Regions from separate parts of the Chromohalobacter canadensis genome, predicted to be linked through region 1. Evidence: predicted binding sites of a transcription regulator. Region 1 holds the regulator's gene; the other holds the start of a gene.

What was found. The regulator sigma-54, encoded in region 1, starts transcription at its own class of promoters, with help from an activator protein. The targets are predictions, from matches to a motif close to TGGCACNNNNNTTGCTNT.
Region 2: the regulator sigma-54 is predicted to act here: its motif matches at 5,546-5,563, upstream of glnL (nitrogen regulation protein NR(II)).

The regions. Positions count from the first base shown of each region.
Region 1 covers NZ_CP140151.1:405,570-414,847, reverse strand. Annotated here, with positions in the region: gene mgtE (magnesium transporter) at 1-1,233, opposite strand, end outside; gene SR908_RS02060 (HPr family phosphocarrier protein) at 1,316-1,585, opposite strand; gene rapZ (RNase adapter RapZ) at 1,572-2,468, opposite strand; gene ptsN (PTS IIA-like nitrogen regulatory protein PtsN) at 2,510-2,986, opposite strand; gene hpf (ribosome hibernation-promoting factor, HPF/YfiA family) at 2,993-3,301, opposite strand; gene SR908_RS02040 (RNA polymerase factor sigma-54) at 3,438-4,868, opposite strand; gene lptB (LPS export ABC transporter ATP-binding protein) at 4,993-5,718, opposite strand; gene lptA (lipopolysaccharide transport periplasmic protein LptA) at 5,767-6,291, opposite strand; gene lptC (LPS export ABC transporter periplasmic protein LptC) at 6,288-6,875, opposite strand; gene SR908_RS02020 (KdsC family phosphatase) at 6,884-7,426, opposite strand; gene SR908_RS02015 (KpsF/GutQ family sugar-phosphate isomerase) at 7,435-8,415, opposite strand; gene SR908_RS02010 (ATP-binding cassette domain-containing protein) at 8,560-9,278, shown strand, end outside.
Region 2 covers NZ_CP140151.1:1,447,083-1,456,360, forward strand. Annotated here, with positions in the region: gene SR908_RS06875 (deoxyguanosinetriphosphate triphosphohydrolase) at 1-700, opposite strand, end outside; gene SR908_RS06880 (isocitrate lyase/PEP mutase family protein) at 723-1,586, opposite strand; gene SR908_RS06885 (Hsp20/alpha crystallin family protein) at 1,912-2,310, opposite strand; gene SR908_RS06890 (Hsp20/alpha crystallin family protein) at 2,370-2,843, opposite strand; gene ntrC (nitrogen regulation protein NR(I)) at 3,009-4,418, opposite strand; gene glnL (nitrogen regulation protein NR(II)) at 4,434-5,510, opposite strand; gene SR908_RS06905 (DUF4124 domain-containing protein) at 5,672-6,292, opposite strand; gene glnA (glutamate--ammonia ligase) at 6,492-7,901, opposite strand; gene SR908_RS06915 (glycosyltransferase) at 8,389-9,278, shown strand, end outside.

The DNA.
Region 1 (9,278 bases):
AATCACGGTGCCGGCCAGCGCGGCAACGGTCAGGTTGATGACCATCGCCAAGGCGATGATGCCGCCGAGTTTGTAGTCGTCGAAGCGCACGATGGCGACCAGAGCCACGATCACGGCCCATAGCACACCGTTCATCATCCCCGAGAGCATTTCGCGGACCAGCAGCCACTGCACGTTGGCGCCGCCGACGTGTCCTAGGGCAATCCCACGGATCAGCACTGTCAGCGTCTGCGACCCGGCGATGCCGCCCATGCTGGAGACGATGGGCATCAACACTGCCAGCGCGGTGATTTGCTGAATGGTCGATTCGAAGATGCCGATAGCGAACGATACGATGGTCGCTGCGATCAGGTTGATGCCCAGCCATACGGCGCGACGGCGCCCGGTGCGCCACGCCGGCGCGAAGGTATCCTCGTCCTCATCGAGGCCGGCCATGCTCATAACCTGATGCTCGGCGTCCTCGCGAATGACGTCGACCACGTCGTCGATGGTGATGCGGCCCAGCAGGGCGCCGTCGGTGCTCACTACCGGCGCCGAGATCAGGTCGAATTTTTCGAACAGACTAGCGACATCGGTGTCCGAGGCCGTGGCCTGCACCGAGGCAAAATCGGTATTCATGACCTCGCGGACCAAAATCGAAGGGTCGGACACTAACAGCAAATTGAGCGGTAGTGTGCCGATCAGTTCGTCGCGGCGGGTGACGACGAGCAGCGTATCGGTGGAATCGGGCAGCTTCTCGTGTCGGCGTAGATAACGCAGCACCACGTCCAGTGTGATATCCGGGCGAATGGTGATGGTGTCGGTGTTCATCAAGCCGCCTGCGGTGTCCTCGGGATAGGACAGCACGGTCTCGATTCGCTGGCGCTCCTGCGCCTCCATGGCTTGCAGGACTTCGTGAATGACCGTGTTGGGCAAGCGTTGTAGCAGGTCGGCGAGGTCATCGACGTCGAGCCCTTCGGTCGCCGACACGAGCTGTTCGGCGTCCATGCGGCTCAGGAACTCGCTTTGGATATCATCGCCCAGATATTGCAGCACATCGCCCTGCAATTCGGGCTCGACCAGTTCCCAAAGCACATTACGCTCACGCGGTGGCGTCGACTCGAGCAGATGAGCGACGTCGACCGGGGCCAGGCCGCGATTGAGCATGCGGCGCGCCTGGTCCAGCGCACCGCTTTCCAAGGCCTCGCTAAGGCGGTCCAGCCGGGGCTGTAATTGCTTGTGATTGGGGCTCATGAGGAATCGGCATCCTTTGTCGATTCTAGGGCGAGGCTTCATTCTAACATTGCTTTGGGAAGGCGCGAACACTGTTCGCTAATCAAACATCCTCCTCGAAGCGTGCCTCGAACAAGGCAGTGAGGGCCTTGAGTACCTCCTCGGCATCGTCGCCCTCGGCTTGAATGTCGAGTTCGGTCCCGCAGGGAGCCGCTAGCATGAGCAGTGACATGATATTGGTGGCATCCGCTTCACGCTGGCCATGGAAGACGCAGACGCGTGCCGCGTAAGATTGGCAGCATTGCACGAGCTTGGTTGCGGCGCGTGCGTGGAGGCCGCGCTTGTTGATGAGTTGCAGTCTACGACGCGGCATCGCCATTCTCCGGCAATGCTGCTTGCACACCCAGTTCGCGATGGCGTAGACGGACGCCACTCATTTGCGTCGCAAAATACCGGGCCAGCCCTTCGATCAGGTATACCGAGCGGTGCTGTCCACCGGTGCAGCCGATCGCGACGGTCAAATAACTGCGGTTGCTGGCAACATAGGCGGGGAGCCAGCGTTCCAGCCACTGACGTATATCGTCGGCCATGGCATGTACGTCGGGGTAAGCTTCGAGAAACGTGATGATTTGTGAATCGCGACCGTCGAAACCGCGCAGCTGAGGGTCCCAGTAAGGGTTTGGCAGGCAGCGAGCATCGAACACCATGTCGGCATCCAGCGGGACACCGCGCTTGTAGCCGAACGACTCGAACGTCAAGGTCAGGTGTCGACCGCTATGACGGGCTACCTGCTCGGCGATGCGCCCACGCAGCTCATGCACAGACAGGCTCGAGGTGTCGATGACCAAATCGGCGATATCGCGAATCGACGAAAGGTAGGTCTGTTCCTGCTCGATGGCCTCGGCAAGCGTCATTTCGCTGGTTCGCGTCAGCGGATGTCGACGTCGCGTCGCCGAATAGCGCTCGAGCAGTATGCGCGAGTCGGCGGTCAAATAGACGACCTGGCACTGAATGCCCCGGGCGCGGATCTCTTCGAGCAGAACCGGAAAGCGTCTCAGGGCGTCGGGAAGGTTGCGCGCGTCGATACTGACCGCGATATGCGTGCGGGACGGGGGGCCTTCACGCAGCTCATCGATCAGGGGCGCCATGAGACTGGCCGGCAGGTTGTCGATCGCGTAGTAGCCGAGATCCTCGAGTGCCTGCAGGGCAATTGATTTGCCGGAGCCGGAACGGCCGCTGATGATCACGAGCTGCATGGGCACCCCTTGTATTGCGCGAGTATCAGTTTACGCAGATGTCAGTTTGCGCTGGTATCGTGCTGGCGGATGGCCTCGAGCAAAGTATCGTAGAGCTGCCGCTGGGTCTGTGCCTGACGCAGCTTGGTGCGGATGGCGCTATCGTTCATGATGGCGGCAACCTGAGCAAGCAACGACAGATGCGCATCGTCGGCTTCTTCTGGCACCAGCAGGACGAAGATCAAGTCGACGGGGTCGCCATCGGTGGCATCGAAGTCGATGGGCTCCTGCAAGCGTAGAAAGCCGGCAATCGGCTCCTTGCAATGCGGATTGCGCGCATGCGGGATAGCGACGCCATTGCCGATACCGGTGCTGCCCAATCGTTCGCGGCCAATCAGACGTCCGAAGACTTCCTGGCTATCGAGGCTCGGGGTATTCTGTGCGATAAAGGTGCTGAAAAATTCCAGCACGCGCTTCTTGCTCCCCCCGGCAACGCCGAAGAGTGCGCGCTCGGGGGGTAGGATGCTTTCCAATATCATGGCGAATTAACGGGCACCGGCGCCCTGAGCGCGTGCCTGCACCTTTTCCTTGTGTTTGACGAGCTGACGGTCGAGCTTGTCGGTTAGGGCGTCGATAGCGGCGTACATGTCGTCGCTTTGTGTATCGGCGTGCAGGTCCGCGCCTGCGGCATGAAGCGTGCATGCAGCCAGGTGACGTTCCTTCTCGATGGATAACGTGACCTGGACGGTGGTGATGTTGTCATAGTGGCGTTCCAGACGCGCGAGCTTTTCATTGACGTAGTCGCGTAGAGCATCGGTCAGTTCGATGTGATGACCGGTGATATTGGCTTGCATGGCACGCTCCTATTCCATCGGTTGGCACTTCGATTGTAACCCTTTTTAGAGCGCTGCATAGCCCTAGACAAGCGCTGGATAACGAAGGCCGCGGCGAGTCTACGCAGCGTGGCCGACACGTGCAATCCGCCCACGTTCAGGTGAGTCGCTTGCGCTCGCTGGAGGAGGGGATGCCCAACGCTTCGCGGTACTTGGCGACGGTGCGTCGTGCGACCGGAATACCGTCCTGGGCCAGCAGGTCGACGAGCTTGCTATCGGATAGAGGCTTGCGTGGCGGCTCGTCGCCGATCAATTTCTTCAAGCGTGCACGAATCGCGGTGCTGGAATGGGCGTCGGTTTCGCCTTGCCCCCCGACATGGCTGGAAAAGAAATACTTGAGTTCAAAGACGCCGCGCGGGGTATGGATGAATTTCTGCGTGGTCACGCGGGAGATAGTCGACTCGTGCATGTCTACCGCCCCGGCGATATCCGCCAGGATCAACGGTTTCATGGCTTCCTCGCCGCGTTCGAGGAAATCGAGCTGGCGCGCCATGATCTCCTGGCCCACGCGCAGCAAGGTATCGTTACGGCTCGAAAGGCTCTTGAGCAGCCATTTGGCTTCTTGCAGGTGCTGCTTGAGGAAGGTGTTATCGTCGCTCTTGTCGGCACGCTTGATGAGCGCGGCGTAATCCGGCTGGATGCGCACGCGGGGCAAGGCTTCGGGATTGAGCTCAATGCGCCATTCCTGTCGGATCCGCCGTGCGACGAGATCGGGGATGACATAATCGTTGCTGCTATCCTCGAAGGCGAGGCCGGGGCGCGGATCGAGCGACCGGATGAGGGTAATGACGTGATCGAGTTCTTCCTCGTCGAGGCGCAAACGTCGCTTGAGCAATTTACGGTCGTTGCCGGCGAGAGATTCGAGGAACTGGCGTACTAACCGCTTGGCCTGGGTTAGCAGCGGCATGTTTTCAGGGAGGGCGCCGAGCTGTAGCAACAGGCACTCGCGTAGATCGCGGGCGCCGACTCCGGTGGGATCGAACTGCTGTACACGCATCATGACGTGTTCGACATCGCCCACCTTGAGCCCCGAAAGGCCTTGGCCGCGCAAACCGTCGACAAGCTCGTCGAGGGGCAGGGTGAGGTAGCCGTCGGCCCCCATGGCATCGATCAGGCTTTCGGCAATATCACGTTCGCGCGGTGTCATATCGGCCATGGCGAGTTGCCAGGCCAGATGGTCGTGAAGACTGGTATGCGCCGTATTTCGCTCTATATCAGGGCCTTCCTCGCTGCCTCCGCCTCCCGTCAGTGAGGGGCCTGTGTCCTGGTAGGTATCACTCCATTCGCTATCCAGCGACAAGTTCTCGGGGATGTCGTTCGTCCAGTCATCCTCCTCCTGCGTCTCGCTGACCTCGCGTTCTTCGAAGTCGTCTTCGAGCTCCAGCATGGGGTTGGAATCCAAGGCTTGCTGGATCTCCTGTCGCAAATCCAGCGTAGAAAGCTGCAAGAGCTGAATGGCTTGCTGTAACTGGGGCGTCATCGTCAGCTGTGTGCCGACGCGAAGCTGCAAGGTGGGTTTCATGGACATGGAAAATCGATCATCGCTTCCTGAAACGGTGCCCGTACGTTATCTCGCGACGACGCTACTTGCAAGAATGGAAGCAACAATCATGCCATTTATATAAGCACGCGGCGGTTCCAGTAGTTTGCGTTTACAATCGAAACTCATGGCCGAGATAGACGTCGCGTACTTTCTGGTTGGCGAGTATGGCCTCGGCATGTCCTTCGGCGATGATCTGACCGTCGCCGACGATATAGGCGTTGTCACAGATATCCAGGGTTTCACGTACGTTGTGGTCGGTGATCAAGACGCCAATATCACGATCACGCAATTGCCGGATGATGCTCTTGATCTCGCCAACGGAGATTGGGTCGACTCCGGCGAAGGGTTCGTCGAGGAGGATGAAGGCGGGTTCGGTGGCCAGGGCGCGGGCGATTTCCACGCGACGACGTTCGCCCCCGGACAGGCTCATGCCGGGGTTGTCACGAATATGGGTGACGTGAAACTCCTCAAGGAGGCGTTCGAGTTGCGCCTTGCGTGCAGCCTTGTCGAGATCGCGGCGCGTCTCGAGAATCGCCATGATGTTGTCGGCGACCGAAAGCTTGCGAAAGATCGAGGCTTCCTGGGGAAGATAACCGATACCGGCGCGGGCGCGTTCGTGCATGGCGGAATGCGAGAGGTTGCGTTCGTCGATGTGCACGCTGCCGGCATCGGCGCCTACCAGCCCGACAATCATGTAGAACGAGGTGGTCTTGCCGGCGCCATTAGGGCCGAGCAGGCCGACAATGCTGCCCTGACGTATGGTCAGGCTGATGTCATGTACCACGCGGCGGCCTTTGTAGCTCTTGGCGAGGTTGGCGGCACTCAGGGTCTTCATGGGCGTCGGGTCCTACCTAACGGGGGGAGTGAATCACGAGGCACGTCACTACTCGCTGTCGCGGGGCGTTAGCGTCATGCGAACGCGCTGATCGCCATCGCCATCATCGGCGGAGCGAGCCTGAACCTGGCGGCGATCGAGGAAGTATTCGACATAGGCACCATTGAAGGTATCCCGGGCCTGGTGCAGCTCGGCATTGTCGATGAGCTCCACGCGACGCTCGGCGGCATGATAGATCACCGTATCGCCCCAGCCCTTGGCCACCGGTTCGTCCGGTGCCGGCTGTTGTTCGAGATAGGCGCGCTCGCCACCGCCGCCATGTGCGGTGACCGTGGAGACTTCACCCTGCGCGTCGCGTTCGATTTCCACGCGCGCGGCCGTCAGCTGCATGCTGCCTTGTTGCATGTCGACATCACCGGTGTAGACCGCGGTGCCGGCGTTGTCGTCGAGATCCAACTGCTCGGCGGCGATCTCGATAGGCTGGCTGGCATCGCTTTCCAGCGCTAGTGCTGCGTGGCTGGTGAGTCCCAGCGCGGCGCATGCCAGTGCCGTCGTCAATGGTCGTGTCATCATGATTCGTCCTCGGCAGGCTGTGGATGGTGGCCTCGCACATCACCGCTTAGGCGCGCTTGATCGGTGTCGATCCAGGCATCGAAGCGATTGCCGCGCACGCGTTGCTCATGCTGCCGCAACACGGCCTCGGTGTCACTCCAGGCGTGGCCATCGCTGGACTGGTAGTACAGCACGTCGGTGTCGAGGCGCCAGCCCTGTTCGGGTTGTAGGAGCTGGGCGTTCCCGGTCAGTGTGAGCAGATCGCGTTGCGGTCCCAGGCTTCCTTTGTCGCCGGAGATGTCCCACTTACGTCCTGCTTCGTCGCGCACTTTGGCTGTCGGTGAGTCAGCACGAATGATGTCGTCGACGGGGGTATGCACGAGGCGCGGCGATTTAAGCGTTTGATGGGGAATGCCTTGTGCGTTGAAGCGCGTCATGGTGACGCCTTCGAGGTAGTAATCGGGCTCGCCCGCGTCATCGCTGGGGACCGGGCCAGGTGAAGAAGAATCACGTTGTTCGACGATGGCGAGGCCGATGCCCAGGGCGACGAGTACGAGCAGTAGCCCTACGCGGGCCCATTTGCGAGAAGACAGAAAAGTCGGCATGACGCGCTTCATCCTTGGCCATCGAGATAGGGCGCGAGACAAGCATCCCACCGTCCCTGGCAGCTCAGCAGGGCGTCGCAGATCTCGCGTACTGCACCTTGGCCGCCCGAGCGCTCAGGAATCCAGTCGGCGTGCACACGGACATATTCCGGTGCATTGTTCACGCTCAGGCCGAGTCCCGCAGCGCGAATCGCGGCCAGATCGGGCAAGTCGTCGCCACAATAGGCGACCGCGTCCAGCGGCAGGTCGAGCTGTTCGCATAGGGCGGTGAGCGCCACTAGTTTATCCTCGCGGCCTTGTGCGACGTGGGCGATGCCCAGCGCTTCGGCACGCCGGCTGACCATGGGTGATTCACGCCCCGTGATCAGCGCCACGGCGATGCCGCTTTGCTGCAGCAGCTTGATGCCGAGGCCGTCGAGGATGTTGAAGCTCTTGGTTTCCTGGCCATCGCTTTGAAAATGCAGTGTGCCGTCGGTGAGCACGCCGTCCACGTCCAGTGCAAGGAGGCGGACGTGGCGTGCCTTGTCGCGCCAATCGTCGGGGTACGTCATGGGGCTCCTCAAATGACGCCGCTGGCCAATAGGTCGTGCATGTGCAGTGCGCCGACCGGTCGTCCGGCGTCGTCGACCACGGCGAGCGCCGTGATGCGGTTGTCTTCCATGATCCTGACAGCCTCGGCGGCGAGTAATTCCGGCCGGATCGTCTTGCCGCCGTGGGTCATGACATCATCGACGCGCAGACGGCGCAGGTCGTCGTGCTGGTCGAGAGTGCGCCGCAGGTCGCCATCAGTATAAATGCCAGCCAGATGACCGGCGTCATCGATCACGCAAGTAAAGCCCAAGCCCTGACGGGTGATCTCCAGCAGGGCGTCGCGTAGCGGGCTGCCCAGCGGGACACAGGGCAGGCGCTCGCCGTGATGCATGAGATCTTCGACCTTGAGCAACAGACGTCGTCCCAGGCTGCCGCCGGGGTGTGATAGGGCGAAGTCCTCGGCGGTGAATCCGCGTGCCTCGAGCAGGGCCACCGCCAGGGCATCGCCCATGGCCAGCGCGGCGGTCGTCGAAGTAGTCGGCGCGAGGTCGAGGGGGCAGGCCTCGCGGGCCACGGCGGTATCCAAATGTGCTTCGGCGTGACGTGATAGCGTCGAGCCGGCGCGCCCGGTCATGCTGACCAGAGGGGCGCCCATGCGCTTGAGAAGCGGCAATAGTGCTGTGACCTCGGCCGTCTCGCCCGAGTTGGAGAGTGCCAGGACGACGTCACGGGACGTGATCATACCCATGTCGCCGTGGCTGGCCTCGCCAGGGTGGACGAAGAAGGCCGGCGTGCCGGTACTGGCCAGCGTCGCCGCGATCTTGCGGGCGACGTGCCCGGATTTACCCATGCCGGTGACAACGACACGTCCTTCGCAGGCTAGGAGCAATCGACAGGCGTGGTCGAAGGCCTCATCGAGGCGTTCGACCAAAGCGGCGATGGCCTGCGATTCAAGTGTCAGCGTGCGTCGCGCGCTAGCTCGATAATCGTAATCGGTAACAGTGTTCATGGTAGTGATTGTTGCCCTTAGCGGCCTTGGGCTCAAGCATCGCTGACTCCTGGGGAGTGGCGAGCGAATTGGGGCGCTCATTAAACGCACTCGCCGAGAGTGTTGCAAGGTGAGGCTGGCGGTGATCGCTAGAGTTAGGATACGATGTTCGATAATTATCGAGACGTGGATGAGCGTTACGTGACTGACACGACCCTGGTCGACGTCGAGGGGTTGCATTTCTCGCGGGGCGAGAATGACATCTTTCGTGGCGTCGATCTGCGTATTCCTAAAGGCAAGATTACTGCGGTCATGGGCCCTAGCGGGACGGGCAAGACGACGTTGCTCAAGTTGATCGGTGGTCAGCTAGTGCCCGATGCCGGGCGCGTGTGTATCGATGGAGAGGATGTGCATGGTTTGTCTCGCCGTGCGTTGTTTCGAATGCGGCGTCGCATGGGCATGTTGTTCCAGAGTGGAGCGCTGTTTTCGGATCTGAGTGTTTTCGAGAACGTGGCTTTTCCACTGCGCGTGCATACCGACCTGCCGGAAGCCATGGTGCGCGATATCGTGCTGATGAAGCTTCAGGCGGTGGGCTTGCGCGGTGCGCGCAACTTGTCGCCAGCGGAACTGTCTGGCGGCATGGCCAGGCGTGTGGCGCTGGCGCGTGCGGTGGCGCTCGATCCCGAGCTGGTGCTCTACGACGAGCCCTTCGTCGGCCAGGACCCGATTTCTATGGGCGTACTGGTGCAGTTGATCAAGACGGTCAATCAAGCGCTGGGGTTGACCGCAGTCATCGTCTCGCACGATATCAAGGAGACGCTTTCCATCGCCGATTACGTATATATCATCGCCGACGGCCAGGTCATGGCCCATGGCACGCCGCA
Region 2 (9,278 bases), 1.0 Mb from region 1:
GATGCCGGCACCAGGCGGTTTCGCCATGCGGTAACAAGCCCAGACGCTCGGCAACCTCGCCCAATTGCTCGCGCTCCGACTGGTAACAACCGAACTTGCCGGCCCGCGAGGCGCGCTCCACCGTCCACGGATACTTGAGCATCGTGCCAAGCGTGGCGGCGGTCAGGCGCATGCCGCCGTTGAACTGGTTGTATTCGATCTGGGTGACGATGCGAAACCCTTGGGCGTTGCCCTCGTAGGTCAGCAGATCCTCGCGCTCGGCCGGCGAAAGCTCGGCCAACAGCCCGCTGCCCTCCGCCTCGGCGCGCTTGAACCAGTCGCGGATGGCATATTCGCCGGCATGCCCGAATGGCGGATTGCCGATGTCGTGCCCCAGGCAGGCCGCCTGCACGATAACGCCCAGATCGGCCGGCGTGATCCAGTCCGGCAGTCGCTCGCGCAACTCCTCGCCGACGATCATGCCCAGCGAGCGCCCCACGCAGCCCACCTCCAACGAATGCGTCAAGCGGGTGTGGATATGATCGTTGTCGGTCAGCGGGTGCACCTGCGTCTTGCGCCCCAAACGCCGAAACGAGCCGGCGAAGACAATACGATCGTGATCCTTATGGAACGGACTGCGCCCAATCTCCTCTCGCGAGCCCCCGTGCTTGTCGTTGAGACGCATCGGGTCGAGCAAGCGCTCCCATTGCATGGCGGTCATCGCACTCTCCGGTTGTCGAGGCCTACTCTTTCACATCCATATAATCGCGCGCCCAGGCGCGATACTCGTCCAGCGTAGAGTAACGCGTGGACAACTGCGACGCGCTCAGTTCGCTGGCAGCGATATCGCGCTGCTCGCGCAGGCAGTCGTAGGTGGCCTTGATCGCAGCGAAGTAGGCCGCGTGCCCGTTGACCACCACGCGCACGCCGAGCGCAGCCAAACGCTCGCGATCACGCAGTTCGGGATTGCCGTAGGTGACCAGCATCAGCGGGATATCGAGCGGGGCGGCCAGACGCGCGAGATGATCGAAATCACGCACGCCCACCAAGCAGATGGCATCGACCCCTGCCGCCTGATAAGCGCACACGCGCTCGACGGCGGCGTCATCGTCGAGTTGGCCGGCGTTGGTGCGCGCGATGATCGCCATCGCCGGGTCGATACGTGCCTCCAGCGCTGCCCGCATCTTGCCCACGCCTTCATCGAGCGGAATGAGGTCGGTGGACTTGTGCCCGTGCTGCGCCGGCAGCAGGGTATCTTCGATGGTCAACGCCGCCACGCCGGCACGCTCGAGCTCGGTAATGGTACGCATGACGTTGAGCGCGTTGCCATAGCCATGATCGGCGTCGGCGATCACCGGGAGCCGCGTCACGCGGCCGATGCGAGTCGCTTGCTCGACGAACTCACTCAACGTGATCAAGGCGAAATCCGGCGCCGCCAGCACCTGCAGCGAGGCCACCGAGCCGCCCAGAATCCCCACTTCGAAGCCCAGGTCGGCGGCGATGCGCGCCGACATCGGGTCGAAGACCGAGGCGGTGAAGAAGCATTGATCGGAGGCCAGCAGGGCGCGGAAGTCATTACGTAGATCGTGTTGCGAGGGGGTTGCCACTCGGGACTCCTATTGTCATGCGACGACCGTACGGCGCACGGGCGAAAGGCCCGCGCAGACGACGGCGGTCGGATTGAACACGGCCAGCTTAACTGGCGCATGGGACATGCCTCCCGCTGACGCGTCACCTGTCAAACCAGGCGGAAAGGCATCGACTTAGACGTTAGGAGGAGAAGGATATTACGCCGCTCGCCAAGATGCACGAAGCATGCCTTGTCACGCCACGGCTGCGGTGGGAAGCGCTGGCGGGAAAACACCAGGACGGGCGAGTCGATCACAAAGCGGCGCCCCCGCACGGAGGGCGCCAAGGTATCATGCCTACACGTCAGGCCGCCTGGATCTCGATGCGACGCCGACGGTGGGTATCGCGCTTGGGTAACAACAGGTAGACGACACCGTCACGCAGTTCGGCACGAATCGCCTCGCTATCGACCTCCTGGCTCAGCGTGAAGCGACGTGAGAAGCGTTGACCCTGCACCTCCGCATAGCTGGCGGTGATGTCTTCTGGCATATCAAAGCTGATCTCGCCTTCAAGGGTCAGCACATTATCATCGACCTCGATGTGCAGCGCGTCACGGGTCACCCCAGGCATGTCGGCAATCACATGCAGTGCCTCATCTTCTTCGTAGATATCCACGGCAGGCAGCAATGTGCGCTGTTCCTGGGCCTGACGTGTCGTGGCGACGTTCTGGCCCTGCTGGTTTGGACGGGTGACTTCGTTCATGACTCAACACCTCCTTCACTCACGATGCGTGGCTATGGTGAAATCGCCGAGCGTAATGCTCAGCTAGCCTGAACCTCGATACGCTGCGGCTTCATCTTCTCACTCTTGGGTAGACGGATCTCGACAACCCCGTCATGGCTATGCGCCTCGGCGCGCTCGGTGTCCACCCCCTCGGGCAGCGCGATGGAACGGGTGAAGTGGCCACTGAAACGCTCCTGGCGAAAGTGCGGGCGCCGTTCATCCTGCGCGCCTCCGCCCTGCGCATCGCCTGAGGCTTGCTCACCACGTGTGCCACTTACCGTCAAAACGTTGTTCTGCACGCTAAGTTCCAGGTCATCGGGCTTAAGTCCGGCGGCGAAGACATAGACATGCAGGGCGTCATCGGTGCGTCCCATGTTGATTTGCGGGAAGCTGCCACGCGGCATCGAGCGAATATCACTCACCCCACTGGGGAGGACGCCATCCAGCATTTCGCGCAGCCAATCCAATTCCGGGGTGCTGGGCCCGGTTAGGCGCCATAGATCTCCAAACATGATCAAACACCTCCTCGTTATCTCTGCTGTCGATACGAGGCTGGCGTCTGGGCTTTCTCGCCCGGTCACCGTCCTCGCTCAATCTCAGAAATAGGTACTGTTCGACGGATTTCAAGGCCTCTATGTTGGTAATCGCTAACCTCGAGAATATTTCAAATGGGGCGATCACTCGTCGGCGAGTGCCGGCAGCAGCACCTTGAGCTTACGTGTCAGTGTGTTGCGGCCCCAACCGAGCAGCTCGGCGGCCTCGCCCTTGCGCCCGCCAGTATGCTTGAGCGCCGTTTCGATGAGGATGCGCTCGAAATCCGGCACCGCCTCTTCGAGCAGATGCGTATGCCCCGCCGCCAGGGCGCGATCGGCCCACTCGCGGAAGGCACCGCGCCAGTCGCCGCCGGCACTTTCGGTGCCTTCTATATCACGCAGCTCCGGCGGCAGGTCCTCAACCAACACCTCGCGGCCCGACGCCATTACCGTCAGCCAACGACAGGTGTTCTCGAGCTGGCGCACGTTACCCGGCCACGGCAGTTGCGTGAGATGCTGCTCGGCCTCCTGCGTCAGCACCTTGGGCTCGGTGGCGAGCTCCTTGGCTGCGTCGGCCAGGAAGTGCTGCGCCAAGCGGGGAATGTCCTCACGCCGCTCGGAGAGACGCGGTAGATGGATACGAATCACGTTGAGCCGATGGAACAGATCCTCGCGGAAACGGCCGTCTTCGACCAGGCGCTCCAGGTGCTGGTGCGTCGCGGCGATGATGCGCACGTCGACCTTGACCGGGGTGTGGCCGCCGACACGATAGAACTCCCCATCGGCCAGCACCCGCAACAAGCGGGTCTGAGTCTCGGCGGGCATGTCGCCGATCTCGTCGAGAAACAGCGTGCCACCGTCGGACTGCTCGAAGCGCCCACGCCGCTGCGACGTCGCCCCGGTGAAGGCGCCCTTTTCATGACCGAACAGTTCCGATTCCATCAAGTCTTTCGGGATGGCCGCCATGTTGAGGGCGATGAACGGCCCACCATGGCGCGGGCTGTGCTGATGCAACGCCTGCGCGACACGCTCCTTGCCGGTGCCCGATTCGCCGTTGATCATCACCGTGATATGCGATTGCGAGAGCCGTCCGATGGCGCGAAAGACTTCCTGCATCGCCGGCGCTTCACCGATGATCTCCGCCGACAGGCCTTCCGGCACCGCCGCTGGCGTGCGTCGCTCGCGGGCATGCGCCACGCCACGACGCACTAAGGCCAGGGCCTCGTCGACATCGAACGGCTTGGGCAGGTACTCGAAAGCGCCGCCCTGATACGACGCCACGGCGCTGTCGAGGTCGGAATGCGCGGTCATCACGATCACCGGCAGATCCGGGTGGCTTTCGCGAATGCGCGCCATCAGGTCCAACCCATCGAGCCCCGGCATGCGAATATCGGTCAGCAGCACATCGGGCGGTTGACGCAGTATCTGTTCCAACGCGGTGTCAGCGCGCTCAAAGCTCTGCACGTCGAGATCCGGCTGAGCCAGCGCGCGCTCCAGCACCCAGCGTATGGCGCGGTCATCGTCGACGATCACAATGCGTGCGACGTCAGTCATAGGGCCTCCCAAGCCTCAATGATGGCTCTCAAGCGGAATCAACAAACGGAATTCGGTACACCCGGGCACCGAGTCGCACTCGATCAACCCCTGGTGCTGATGCAGGATCGATTGCGCGATGGAAAGGCCCAGGCCACTGCCATCGGCACGCCCCGAGACCATCGGATAGAACAGCGTCTCGCGCAGCGTCTCGGGAATGCCGGGGCCGTTATCGAGAATGCCCAGCTCGCAGACCAAGCGGTGGCGCTCGGCGCCCAGCGTGAATTGCCGCCGGGCGCGAGTACGCAGGGTCAGGTGCGGGGCATCGACGCCGTGTTCTTCCATCGCCTGGACGGCGTTACGGGCGACGTTGAGCACCGCCTGAATCAACTGCGCCTCGTCGCCTTCCAGATCCGGCAGGCTGGGGTCGTAATCGCGCACGTAGTCGATGCGCGGATGCTCGGCCTCCAGCAGAGTACGCACCCGCTCGAGCACCTTGTGGATGTTGAGCGGCTCATGACGACTCATGCTGTTGGGCCCCAGCATGCGATCCACCAGATCGCGCAGCCGATCAGCCTCCTCGACGATGACCCGGGTGAACTCGGCGAGCTGCGGGTCGGGCAGATCCCGTTCGAGCAACTGTGCCGCGCCACGAATGCCCCCCAGCGGGTTCTTCACCTCGTGCGCCAGGCCCCGGGTGAGCACCTTGATGGTCTCCTGGCGCGCGATCAGCGCCTCCTCGCGGGAAATGCGCAACAGCCGGTCGCGCGGCTCGATCTCGATCAGCAGCTCATCGGCGGACAGCGGCGTGACAGTGAAGTCCACCGTGGCCGTGCTCCCCGACGGCAATACCAGGGTCGCTTCGCGCTGCGTGAAGGGATGCAGCTCGTCGCGCGCCTTGAACAACACCGCTTCGACACTGCCCTCGACGCCCGCCAGACTTTCCAGTCGCTGACCCATGACACGCAACCGGCTAGTCGCCAGCAACGACTCGGCGGCCGGATTCATCCAGCGCACATGCAAGTCACCATCGAGCAGCACGATCGCCGTCGTCAGGTGTTCTAGCAAACGTTTTGGTTCGACCGAATATTGCGGCAAGGGAGGTTCTGGCATGACCCGTCCATTATCCATCGTCCATGTACGTTATCAGTGCAAGAAGCGCGCCAGTCTGTCACCGCCCGGCATAGGGCAGTGCCGTCATGGACGCACGCATCACTAACGCACCAAAATAGTGCAAAAGAAGGACAACAGACAGCACCAGGCGCCAAATCGGCTCACTGACTGCCACTGTCACCATTGTTACGGGGATTGTTGGGGTTGGCGGGTAAATACACGCTGGCGCGTTGCACATAGAGGGTGACCGGCGCGCTACGCTGACGCACCCGCCCTTCGGCATCGACCACTTCAGCACGCAAGGTGTGCTCCCCACGCACTAACTCGGTGACCGAGAAGGTCGTCGCGTGTCGAGCCGGCCCATTCACCTCACCATCGATAATCATGCGCAGCTTGTCCGTCTCGCGCAGTTCGGGCGTGATCGCCACACGCACCTGGGTATTACCCGCCGCGCCGGTGGGCAGGGTCGTCTCGTTGCCAGGGGCCGCAATGGCGAGACGCTCGTAAGCGGTGAATGACGATGCGTCATCCGCTTCCGTCTCCGTCGCTGCGTCCGGCAGCGCCTGGAGATCGCGTGTCTCGCGCGGCTGGCCGGGCACCGTGTTCACCGTACCGACGTCTACCTTCTCTCCTACCGGGCGATCGGAAAAGGTCACGTTGCCTTGCGCATCCACGCTGCGATAGACCGGGGTCGCCTGCGCCGCCGACATCCCCATCACAACCGCTACGAGCAACGCCCAAGCGCCTTTCAACCATGTTGCGGTGGCCCACCCTTGGCGCATGCCCTTCTCCTCGTGCCTGTAACGAACGCTCAGTCTAGCGCACCTTCAATTTACCCAACCACAACACGTCCCCTCTAAACCCCTAACGCCCCCTCCATCATGCACGCGTCATAACGTAAAAGGCCCCGTCACATCGGACGGGGCCTCGGTCAGTCGCGATCACTCGCAGTCGTGCGAGATCAGCAGCTGTAGTACGCGATTAGCAGCTGTAGTACATGTCGAATTCGACCGGATGCGTCGCCATGCGCAGGCGATCGACTTCTTCCTGCTTGAGCTCGAGGTAAGCGTCGATCATCGAATCGGTGAACACTTCACCCTCGGTGAGGAAGGCACGATCGGCGTCCAGCGCCTCCAGAGCCTGGTCGAGGCTCTCGGCCACGGTGGGGATCGCCTTGCCTTCTTCCGGCGGCAGGTCATAGAGGTTCTTGTCCATCGCGTCGCCGGGATGGATCTTGTTCTTGATGCCGTCGATACCCGCCATCAGCAGCGCGGAGAATGCCAGGTACGGGTTGGCGGTCGGGTCGGGGAAACGGCACTCGACGCGCTTGCCCTTGGGGCTTGCGGTATACGGAATGCGGATCGATGCACTGCGGTTACGCGCGCTGTAGGCGAGCATGACCGGCGCTTCGAAGCCCGGCACCAGACGCTTGTAAGAGTTGGTCGACGCGTTGGTGAAGGCATTCAAGGCGCGCGCATGCTTGATGACACCGCCGATATAGTAAAGCGCCGTTTCGGACAGCCCAGCGTATTCGTCGCCGGCAAACATGTTGGCGCCGTCCTTCCAGAAGGACTGGTGCACGTGCATGCCGGAACCATTGTCGCCGACCAGCGGCTTGGGCATGAAGGTCGCGGTCTTGCCGTACGCGTGGGCCACGTTGTGGATCACGTACTTCATTTCCTGAACTTCGTCGGCCTTCTTGACCAAGGTGTTGAACTTGACGCCGATCTCGTTCTGGCCGGCGTTGGCCACCTCGTGGTGATGCACCTCGACCGACTGGCCGATGGCCTCCAGCGTGTTGCACATCGCGCTGCGGATGTCGTGGAAGCTATCCACCGGCGGCACCGGGAAATAACCGCCCTTGACGCGCGGACGGTGCCCCAGGTTGCCACCTTCCACGTTAGTGGAGTCGGTCGCCCAGGCGCCTTCCTCGGAAGTGATCTTGTACATCGCGCCCTGAATATCGGCGTTCCAATGCACTTCGTCGAAGATGAAGAATTCCGGTTCCGGCCCGAAGAAGGCGGTGTCGCCCAGACCGGTGGACTTCAGATACGCCTCGGCACGCTTGGCGATGGAGCGCGGATCACGCTCATAGCCCTGCATGGTAGCCGGCTCGATAATATCGCAACGCAGCACGAGGGTAGCGTCTTCGGTGAACGGGTCGAGATAACCGCTGCCATCTTCCGGGCGCAGGATCATGTCGGACTCGTTGATACCCTTCCAGCCTTCAATGGAGGAGCCATCGAACATCTGGCCGTCCTCAAAGAACTCATCATCGACGGCGCTGGCCGGAATCGTGACGTGCTGCTCCTTGCCCTTGGTATCGGTAAAGCGCAGGTCTACCCACTTGATATCGTGTTCTTCGATCAGGGCGAGGGTCTTCTCGGACATGATTTCCTCCACTATGAGCCCACGGCTCGGGTCGTTTGCTTGCGTGTTCAGCGTCGTTTGTAGCACGCCCGCCGGCAACTGCCCACGGGTATGCACTTTACGTTTTGCAATGCAGAAGGCATGCCAATCATTGAGCCATCTAAGTGCACCTTCGATAAACGCATGATCCACCGAGAAAAAATAAACCATCCTTGCGCAAGGATTAGCACCACTTTAGCGCCAAGTGCGCCACATTAAAGTGCAGAGACACTTCAAAGCCTTCTAACGGTGCATCGCATCGCCTCTATGAACCAGATTGGTGCAAAAACATTCGGGCCTTCGCTCGACAGCTGAGCGCCGCGCCCTGTCGAGGTGAATTCGCGCAAGCTCGTAATCAGTATTGCTTTAGAAAAACCAGCCCCGGCGATGATTGCCAGGGTTCGCACCACCCCCCAGTCTGTTTAACAGCTCCCCTCGACACGGGTTTGATCCCAAGGCACTCCCAGCGATGCGCACTTACAGTCTGCTAATCGACGCCAGCCATACCCCCGAGCACCTGGAGCGCTGCCTGAGCGCCCTGGCACGCAGTATCGCGCGCTTCAGCGGGCACACCGAAACGTTGGTCCAGCTTACGACGCTGGATGAGCCTACCCAGCACATGCTGATTGAACGTCAGATCCGCTTCGCGGTACTGCCCCAACATGGACAAGGCGCGCTTCGCCACCATGGCGCTACCTACCTCAATGGCGATGTGCTGGTGTTTTTGGACGCAGCACTCGAAGTACCCGAGCACTGGCTCTCCGGGCTCGCCCGTGCCTTCAGCCACCAGGCCGCCGACGCCATCGTCTGCGCCCAATACCCAGCCACCCCGTTGCCGCCACAACTCGCCAGTTGGTATCTCAGCCGCACGCAACGCGGCTTCGACGACCACCCCTGGGACTGGCCCACCGGTCAACTGGCCATCACCCGCGAGTGGTACGAGCGTCTCGGGGGCCATGATCCTTGCCTCGAGGCAGGCGCCGACCTGGATATCCTCGTACGTCTATGGCGCTGCCACGCGCATCTCTGCTGGCAGGACGCACCCTTGCTGATCGACCATGCCGCCCCGCGCCGCCTCGGCCCCTGGTGGCGTCGGCAACGTCGGCATCAGCGGCGTTGTCTGTACATCCCCAGCACCGCGCGCCATCCGCGTTTTCTCGTCCCCCGTGTGAGTGCCGCCCTTCTCCAGAGCACGAGCCTACCGCTGGCCTTGCTGCTGTGGCTGCCCTTGTCGCCAGGGGTCGGGATGGCCGGCCTGACCTTTAGTGCGCTTCCCGCCGGGCTCATGGCTTGGCGCGACGACACGCCGGCACCGCGCATGGCCTACCGCATCTACTGGTACCGCTGGAGCCTGCACGC